2 linked regions of the Bremerella sp. P1 genome follow. The protein of the gene in region 2 binds, or shares a complex with, the protein of the main gene of each other region. Links are inferred from orthologs where the notes say so. Each region holds a gene or a part of one and is shown on either strand. Other genes may lie near its edges.

The links.
Region 1: the proteins of fliG (region 2) and fliM are in contact, whole or in part, in a crystal structure (PDB 4QRM), measured with the Thermotoga maritima proteins. The link is inferred for Bremerella sp. P1 from one-to-one orthologs. Residues at the interface, in WP_004082903.1 of Thermotoga maritima: Phe122, Ser125, Glu126, His127, Pro128, Gln129, Thr130, Val133, Glu157, Arg161, Leu164, Leu165, Arg167, Ser169, Glu171, Val172, Glu175, Ile176, Asn179, Lys182; in WP_004081085.1 of Thermotoga maritima: Tyr124, Leu127, Asp128, Ile130, Met131, Gly132, Gly133, Pro134, Glu136, Pro139, Arg141, Thr144, Glu145, Ile146, Glu147, Ser149, Ile150, Lys153.

Annotation. Positions count from the first base shown.
Region 1 is NZ_CP118164.1:4,303,533-4,308,285, reverse strand. What follows is about bases 1,194-4,131. They hold fliM (flagellar motor switch protein FliM), read left to right. Parts: upstream 1,194-2,115; coding sequence 2,116-3,147; downstream 3,148-4,131. Other genes in these bases: PSR63_RS18095 (GAP1-N2 domain-containing protein), read right to left, coding at 3,150-4,131; PSR63_RS18105 (glutamate-5-semialdehyde dehydrogenase), read left to right, coding at 1,194-2,075. In the rest of the region: folP (dihydropteroate synthase), read left to right, coding at 1-647; more of PSR63_RS18105, read left to right, coding at 801-1,193; more of PSR63_RS18095, read right to left, coding at 4,132-4,400; PSR63_RS18090 (TRAFAC clade GTPase domain-containing protein), read right to left, coding at 4,414-4,753. UniProt on the Bacillus subtilis protein: One of the proteins that forms a switch complex that is proposed to be located at the base of the basal body.
Region 2 is NZ_CP118164.1:6,849,776-6,854,418, forward strand. What follows is about bases 788-3,615. They hold fliG (flagellar motor switch protein FliG), read left to right. Parts: upstream 788-1,602; coding sequence 1,603-2,628; downstream 2,629-3,615. Other genes in these bases: PSR63_RS27715 (chemotaxis protein CheX), read left to right, coding at 788-863; PSR63_RS27720 (hypothetical protein), read left to right, coding at 980-1,429; PSR63_RS27730 (hypothetical protein), read right to left, coding at 2,634-3,615. Outside these bases: PSR63_RS27710 (6-pyruvoyl trahydropterin synthase family protein), read left to right, coding at 1-115; more of PSR63_RS27715, read left to right, coding at 252-787; more of PSR63_RS27730, read right to left, coding at 3,616-3,938; PSR63_RS27735 (3-ketoacyl-ACP reductase), read left to right, coding at 4,623-4,643. UniProt on the Bacillus subtilis protein: One of the proteins that forms a switch complex that is proposed to be located at the base of the basal body.

The DNA of each region.
Region 1 (4,753 bases), 2.5 Mb from region 2 along the record:
AGGAAGAGATTCGACGCGTTATTCCTGTCATCGAGGCGTTAACCGGATCGCTGCACATTCCGATCTCCATCGATACCACCAAGGCAGCCGTTGCCAAAGCAGCGATTGCCGCCGGTGCGGAAATCATCAATGACGTCAGTGGCCTGGAAGCCGATCCCGAGATGGTTCCGCTGGCCGTCGAAACAGGCGTCGGTGTCTGTGCGATGCACATGCAAGGTAATCCACAGTCAATGCAGGACAATCCCCAGTACGACGATGTGGTCTTAGACATCTTCGATTACCTGCAGGATCGGTATCGCCAGCTGCGATACGCCGGGATCGAGCGAGGCAAGATCTGCCTCGACCCAGGCATCGGTTTCGGCAAGACGCATCAGCACAACTTAGATCTGATGGCCCAGTGCGACGAATTCCACGCGTTGAACTGCCCCATTCTGGTTGGCCATTCCCGAAAAGGTTTCCTGGCCAAAATCCTCGGCGATAAGGATATGGACCGCACCCTGGCAACTGTTGGCTCGACGCTCACGCTCGCACGTCTCGGGGTTCAAGTCATCCGCGTGCATGATGTGAAAGCCAACAAGGAAGCTTTGGATGCCTTCGTCGCCACCGGAGGCGTCGATGGTATCCCGCGAGAATTGCCAGAAGCCTAGTCGACTCCCCGAGCAAGGTTCTGCGCAAACCGTTTCACAGCCATTGGTTACCTCTTCACAGCGTCTCCCTCCGCACGAACCTTTCGCATTGACCCGATGTCCCATTCTGGGGATAATCCGAAATTGGACGAATTGTTTCTCAAGGTTTGAATAATGGCGATTGCTGACGATCTCGACTTAGCCACCTATTGCAAAGAAACGGCTGAAAAAGCCCAGGCCGCGTCGCGTATCCTGGGAACCGTATCGGGTCAGACGAAGAATGACTGGCTGCGTGCTTCCGCGGCTGCTCTGCGTAGCAGTTTCGAGAGCATTGCCGAGGCCAACGAAAAAGACATTGCGAACGCACCGCAGTACGGCCTGACCGACGCCCAGATCGATCGTCTCCGCCTGACCAAAGATCGGGTTGAAGGGATTGCCGCGGCCCTGGAAGAGATCGCCATGTTCCCCGATCCAATCGGGGCGACCATCGAGTCTTCCGTTCGCCCCAACGGTTTGGCGATTCAAAAGATTCGCGTACCTCTGGGAGTCGTCTTCTTCATCTACGAATCACGACCGAACGTCACCGCCGATGCCGCCGCCATTTGCGTGAAGAGCGGCAACGCCGTGATCCTGCGTGGTGGCAAGGAAGCGATGCATTCCTCGCAGGCCATCGTCAGCATCCTGCAACAGCAAGCGGCTGAGTTCGGCATTCCGGCCGACGCGTTGCAATTGGTTTCGACCACCGACCGCGCTGCGGTTGGCCATTTCCTGAAACTGAACGAATACATCGATGTTGCCATTCCCCGCGGAGGCGAAGGCCTTATTCGCCGCGTTAGCGAGGAAGCCACCATGCCAGTCATCAAGCACTTTGCCGGTAACTGTCATGTGTACATCGATCAAGCCGCCAACTTGGACATGGCCGTCCAGATCACGGTGAACAGCAAGTGTCATCGCTATGGTGTCTGCAACGCGGCGGAATCATTGGTTGTGCACAAGGCAGTCGCCGAGAAGTTCTTACCGCAAATCGCAGAAGCATTCTCGGCCGAAGGGGTTGAGATGCGGGGGGATTCGGTAACTTGCTCCATCGTACCGACCGCCAAAGAGGCGACCGAAGAAGACTTCGGTGCCGAGTACCTCGGCCCAGTCATTTCGGTGAAGGTCGTCGATAACATCGACGAAGCGATTGCCCACATCAACAAGTACAGCTCGAAACACACCGAATCAATCGTCACCGAGAACCTGGCTGCCAGCCGAAAGTTCTCGGCCCAGATCGACAGCTCGGCTGTGATGGTCAACGCGAGCACTCGCTTCAACGACGGCGGCGAATTCGGACTGGGAGCCGAGATCGGCATCAGCACTGATAAGTTCCACGCCCGTGGCCCTTGTGGGATCGAGGCGCTCACCAGCTACAAATACATCGTCATGGGAGAAGGTCACGTTCGGAAGTAATCGAACGTTGACTCCTTTTCGTGAATCAAGGGAGTGATTCATGTCAGACAACGTACTGAGTCAGGCAGAAGTCGAAAGCCTTCTCAACGCGATGGAAACCACCGCGGAGCCGGCTAAAGGTCCCGCCGCGCCCGTCGCGGATGCTGGGCCGCCATCGCGCACGATGCGTGGCAAGGACAAAGTCACGCCGTACGACTTCAAACGCCCCGAACGTGTCGGTAAGGACCAGATGCGGGCCTTGCAGTCGATGCACGAAGGCTTCAGCCGAAACTTCGGTGCTGCTCTCTCCGCACTCTTGCGTTCGATCGTGGAAGTCAAGCTGACCAGTGTCGATCAGCTAACCTACAGCGAATTCGTTTTTAGTTTGGAAAACCCCAGTTGCTTCAACCTCTTGGTTGCCGAGCCGCTGGAAGGGAACCTGATCCTCGACATCAACCCATCCATTCTGTATCCGATCATCGATCGTTTGCTCGGGGGCGGTAAAGAAAGTACGCCTGCTTCGCGACGACCTCTTACCGAAATTGAACTTACCCTGGTCTCACGCATCTCGGACCTGTTTCTGATCGAGCTGAAGGATGCCTGGGACAACGTGCTTCCGTTGGACCTCCGCGTCGTTCGCGTCGAGAGCAATCCCCAGCTGGTTCAAATTGTGCCGCCGAATGAAGTCGTGGTGCTGGTCAGCTTCGAGCTGGCCATCGGCGATGTCCGCGGTATGATCAACTTGTGTATCCCGTTCAACTCCATTGAACGCATCAGCAATAAGCTGACAGCCAACACGTGGTTCGCCTACGGCAGCAGTGAGGCCACGCCAGAATCGAAGGCCGCCCTGGGCGTACACCTCGATAAGGCCCAAGTGGAACTCGACGTGATCCTGGCCGAAACCAAGATCTCGATGGAAGAACTGCTCGACCTGCGGGTCGGGGACGTGATAACGACCGAGAAAGACGCGCGTACGCCCTTGCGAGTCAATGTGAACGGAACCCCCACTTTTCAAGCATTCGCTGGGGCATTCAAAGGTCGGAAAGCGATTCAAATCGAACGTAGCTACGAACGCAAACCGCCTGGCACGTAGTCCTAGGGACTCACTCGCAAGATCAGGCTCAGGATCTCGACCGCGGTCGCCCCTTTCGATCCTGGCTCGCAATTCTTTTCTTTCGCCAGACTCAGGAAGTGGCGAGCGCACTCCTGACGCAGTGCCTGGAGCTGTTGATCAGGCTGAGCGCACCACGTTGCATTGAGCCGCTCGAGCGCGGTCACATCGCCATCCAAAGCACGCTCGACCAGTTCGAACAGCTCGGCCCGATCGGTGTTCTCTTCCGGGACTACCAGTGGCGTGGAAGCGGCTGGGGCAGTAGCCGCCTCCTTGTTCCGTTTTTTGCCGGACATCGCCACTCGTAATCGGTTACCCACGGCGGAAAGATCTTCCAACCGCGTTGTCAGGGGAACTTCGCTGATCATTCGAGCCGCTTCGTCAGGCTCGCGATGGCAGAGCGCTACTTGAAGCCATGTGGCCCAAGGATGACGCGACGCCTCTGGCGTTCGAGCCGGTGAATCAAAGTGAAATACATGGAAGCCTTCCTGACGGGCAGCTTTCTTTTGCTCTTGTACATCATTGGCCAGGCCAACCAAGCGGAAGTCTCGGCGTTGTGAATAGCGTAGCCGTGTCGAGAACGTAAAGTGGGGTCGAATGGAGACCGGCAGCAGGTTGAAAAAGACGCTCAAGAAGCGATCGTTATAGCCTCCAGTAAAGAGCAGCTTCTTCGACGTCATCGCATAGTGCGTCCAAGCCACCAGCGATTGTTGCTGGACGGGCGAATCGAAGAATCGAATCAACCCCGCATCGACAGGACCTCCTGACGGCAACATCTTCATCGTAGGAAGATCGGTAGGAAGCGTCGCGCCCGGTCGCAAATCGTGAATCGACAGTGCCGCCGACAGGACGCGAAATGGATCGTTATTGAACCTCTTGAACGAAGCAGCGTCGAGCACAAAGCAGTGCGTATAAACTTGTCGGCCACCTCTTCCGCTGTACTCAGCCGCGCCGAGCACCGTCCTCGATACGCAGAACTTGTGATCCCCCAGCGGATGAAAATTGAGACTTACGTCCGTCGGATCGTCCACGATCATCGAATCGTGTGCCGGTCCCCACACCGCCAGCTGACGGGCATCGTCGCTACTGATACCGGGGCTCCACGCGACCAATTGATAGCCATCTTTGGACGACGTACGTGCCGACGTAAAGATGGCCTGTTCAACGGCAACGGTTCCGGAAAGATTCGATTGAGAAGGAGCGACTTGAAGATTACTGGAAGAGTGCGGAGCCATAGGTTGCGACCAACTATACTTTGCGTACGAGCCATTCAAACGGTTCTACAATGCCGCGCGGCTCAATCCGCAGCGGTACGGCGGATGTTCCTTCACCCAGTTCTTCGCGGAAGCCAACCGAGCCGGCGACACCTGAAGCGAAGAAACCATAGTTAGTAAAACGCTGTTGAACCTGTTGCCACAGATTCGGCGTTTTCTCACGGGCATACAACTCGGGATTATCGAAGCATGGTTCACAGCGATCTGCTTTGGAAAACACGATCGCCACCGGCCGCGTCGTTTTGCCACGCGTCTTGCGGCTATCTTGCTCACTGAGATAGGTGATCAGCTTCATCAGGAAGTAGTTCTGTTCG
Region 2 (4,643 bases):
GATCGGCGAGCAACTTCTGATCGCTCTTCAGGAGAAGCTGCAGTGGAAACCCGAAGTTCTCCGCGTCGGTGTTGACGAAAATTACGGTCAGTGGGGTTATTGCGAATTTTCGTAGGCTCAAGCGACCGTAAAACCATTACGACCCATCTCAGTTGACCCTCGTCAGCGTCCCGAGCGTCCATCAATCTGGTCCGATGGGGACCTCGCACCCTTAAAACGGGGAAAACCGTTTGTAAGGTAAGAATTTTGGTTTGACCGACCAAGTCGGCGCTCTATTTTTGGGAGTCTTCCGAGCCAGGAAGCCTTCACGCTTGGCGTTGAAGTCGCAGCCACGAAAGACATCAAGGTCGCTTCAACGTCGTCACCTCGAAAACGGTGCTCCCATGCAGGTCGAATACATCAACCCCTTTATTAAATCCACGCTTGTCACCTTCGACACGATGCTGGGCTGTACCATCAAACGTGACAAGCTGTGCATGGCCGACCAGGTCAATGACAAGTACGAGATCAGCGGTGTGATCGGGCTTTCCGGTCGTGCCCAAGGCTCGGTCGTTGTGAGCCTTTCGCGAGAAGTCGCGATCCAAGGTGCCGCCGCCATGCTGATGATGGACGCCAATGAGTTCGACGACCTGAACGAAGACGTCATCGACGCCGTCGGCGAAATCGCCAACATGGTCGCCGGATCGGCCAAAGCCGAACTGGAAGAGCTGAACCTGTCGATCAGCCTGCCAAACGTCGTCCTGGGTCACCCTCCCGACATTCGCTTCCCTTCGCAGGTGAAGCCAATCGCCGTGACGTTTGATTGTCCTTGGGGACCGATGGCCCTGAAGGTTGGCTTCACGCCTGTGCACGCGATGATCTAAATCGATCGCTCCAATTCAAAACGTTCCTTCGCCTGAGCGAGGGAACTTACTGGCGGCCAGAACCTGAGTTCTTGTCGCCATTCGCATTTCTTGCTCAACCAAATTAAAATTCTGCCATGACGCAGAATGCCCCTGAAAAGAACGCCACCCAAGAAGATACCAAAAAAGTCCGTTGGTACTATTTCTCATCGAAGAATGAGCCCTGGTGGTCGGAGGCGATCGGAGATTTCGCTTCCGGTTATGATGACTCTGGCTGCGGATGCGGTTGTCTCCTCGTCTTCCTCTCGTTTACGTTGCCGTTTCTAATTCTGGTGACTGGCCAAGATGGCAAATTCAAGCTCCAGTTCGGCGATCTGACGGGGATGCTCGTCCTGCTGATCTCGGTAACCGTATTCCGAGTGAATCTCGGCCCAGACCCAACCTGGGCGAACGGCCTGGGCGTTCCGCTTTTGATGGGCGTGGTCGCCGGCATCGTGATGGCCGCAGTCCGCCAACGGCCGGTCTGGCTATTCGCCGGTCCGATCTCCGTTCCGTTCATGATTCTTGTTCTAGACGTCATCACATAGATGTTTTCCTAAACGGAATGCCAACACCGGACCGCTAGCACCGCCTGCCCGTCCATATTTCGCTAATCGTCAAAGTCGAACATGTCGATAAATGAGGATGACCAGTTGTTTACCCTGGGCCATTCCATTTAGCTCTCTCCCAGTTGGGCGAGAGGAAAACGCTTTCCGCAGCCATGAACAAACGCGATCCTAGCCAGCACTTCTCGAATCCTTCGCTCCGCAGGGCAGCGATTATTTTGATGTCGTTGCCGGAGGAAGAAGCAGCCCAGCTGATGGGCAAGCTCTCGCCGAAGCAGGTCGAAGCGGTTTGTATCGAAATTGCTCAGCTCGATAACCTGGACGGTAAGGAACAGGAACAGGTCATTCTGGCCTTCGCAGAACAAAACCCCAACCAACTGGGCGGTGGCGGCGGCGGGATTGGCCTGGCCAAGTCGCTGGTATCAAAAGCCCTGGGAAAGAATGCCGGCGAAACGCTCGATAACGTGCGTCAGTCGGTCGAGTCGGTCCCGTTTGGCTTTCTGCGAAAGGTCGATAGCCAGAACTTACTGACGTTTATCGTCGACGAGCATCCCCAGACCATCGCGTTGATTCTTTCGCATTTGCCGGCATCGTACGGGGCCGAGCTGATCGCAGGCCTGCCTGCGGAACGCCAATTGTCCGTGATTCGCCGTATCGCCAACATGGGTCAGACGAACCCCGAGGTGATCCGCGAGGTCGAACGAGGGCTGGAAGACCGAATGGCCAGCGTGATGAGCCAATCGTTCGAGAACGCCGGCGGTGTCCCCAGCGTGGCCGAAATCCTCAACGTGACCGATCGCAGCACCGGCAAGGCTTTGCTGGAGAATCTCTCGCAGGAAGACCCGGACCTGGTCGAAGAAATCCGCCGCTTAATGTTCGTCTTCGACGACATCCAGAAGCTGATGGACAAAGACATCCAGGCCGTGCTCAAGAATGTCGAGACCTCGCAGTGGGCGATGGCCCTCAAGGGTGCCAGCCAAGACCTCCGCGACAAAGTGGTCGGCAACATGTCCAAACGAGCCGGCGAAATGCTGCTGGAAGAAATGGACTTCCTGGGCTCGGTCAAGCTCTCCGAAGTGGAAGCCGTACAGCAGCAGATCGTGGACATCGTCCGCCGCCTGGAAGATGCCGGAGAAATCCAGCTGACCGCCAGCGACGAAGAAGAGATGATGATCCAGTAGGCTGGCTACTTCGCCTGCTCATTCTTTTGATATTCATCCCACCAGGATTGGGCTTTCGCTTTGCAGTCGGCGGCGCTGCCGTCGTAGGTGGGATAGGCTATGGAAGACTTGCGTTGGTAGATTTTGTGTTTGGTGATCGATTCGAAGATTTGCTGACAGCAATCACCATAGCGAAGCAGGTACTGTCCGTCCGAAGAGTAACTTCGCCAATGCCCTTTGCAGCGAGTCGGTCGTATATCCTCCATGTGCTGAATGAGAACAGGAATCGCCTCCATACCCAGCTCTCGAATCTTCTTCGCGGGATTGGGGGCATCATCTTCTCTCAGTCCATCAATAAACACATCACACATGCCGGGATCCGACCATTGCCCAGCGTTGTGATCACGCAGCTTATACATCCAGTAAGCAAGTTGTTCTTCTGTAGTAAACTTGGCTCGCTCTTCGGGTGTTGGCTCGCCCCATTGTCCATCCTCGGTCAGCAGTTGTTGATACCCTTCGACCATTAATTCCGCTTCCTCTTGGAAACTGTGGTCCGGCATTGCCAAAAGTCTTTGCCACTTTGTTAACAGCTCACCCCGCGGATCTCCATAGTGTCCACTAGATACGGCGGAATTCCGCAGACCGGAGGCCCGTTTCTCGGTGACGAACCGATAAACATCTTTCAGCGTACCGGGACCACCAACCTGGCGGTCCATCAGCTCGTCATGAACTTCTTTCGCATGCGCATAAAGATCGGCTGCGTGTTGCTCGCGTCCATGCTTTTGGGCAAGGTAAGCATACCGGACAGCATTTATAACATGCCGTTCCAATTGGCCGCGGTGGACCAGCATCGGCATGAGAATATTCTCCGGCAAGTCTTCCTCCTTCGGAGCACCTTCCTTAAGAAACATGTCACTTTGTTCGTCGAAATTTAGCAGCTTCATTCCCCATAGCACGGTAAAGTCCTCGTCGCGCGTATCATCAAACGAAACCCAACCACCCATTTGCTCAGGCAGCCGGCGTCGTACTTCCATTGGTTCCGGCTTGCGAAGGATGTGAGTATTGCCGCCGACGTCCAAGATCAGGACTTGCCTCTCGCGGTCATCCAACAACCAGCCGCGAATCTCGCGTGTCCAATTCGCGGGCCCAGTCTCCGCTTCGACCCACGGCTTCTCCCAAAATTCCGACAAGCCTACGGGATAAAACACTTTCCCAAAACGCTCGTAGTCCTTCGCGTCTTTCTCGGCAGCGGAAAGCATGAAATGCGTAAAGACGGCGTGAACCAACAAGACCACACCGAACAATAAACAGCGATGGAGAGTAAGTCGCATAGCGTATCAACCCAAGAAAAGTGATTCCAAGTTCCCCCCTCTTTATAGGAACGAACCGCGCTGGTTACGACCAATTTGCCCGTCGATACCCCAGCAACTTCCCACTTCAGGCCCCATCGGACCAATTCGCCAATGCTTAGCTACCAAAAAAAATTTCTAAATCGGTCGTGACACGGATCTTGGGATTTCGTATTTACTCCCCCGTCGCTGGTGAACACCGGTGACGAGGTCACAGGAACGGACATCGGAAGTCTTTTGTCACGTGGTAGTTTGCGGGAACTGCCTGCCCCCCTCCTGGGCTGAAGCTCATGCTTGTCAAGGTACACGGCTACTGGGTCGGCCGTCTTGGCAAGTGCTTCACAGAGGGCTTCCGGTTAGACCTCTGGAGCTTGGGTCATTTGCTCCAGAGGTCGCCTCCACCAACGCGGCGAGTGATTCAACGAATGAATCCTCGCCGCGTTTTTTCATGTGCAGAAGGAGAAGAGCAGGGGAGCAACCACCGATTTCACAGATCACCACCGATGAACGACAGCAAGCGAGCATCCTCGATGCTCGGCACAATATTCTGTGCTTATCGTGCCCTCCGTGGTTCGATCTCGCTCTCCCTCGCGTTGACAGCACAAAGTCGTCTACCTAGCTTGGAAACTTCTCCCTCAGTTTCTTTCTCCCCCCAGAGTAAGCCTCATGTCGAAACGTGTTGCGATT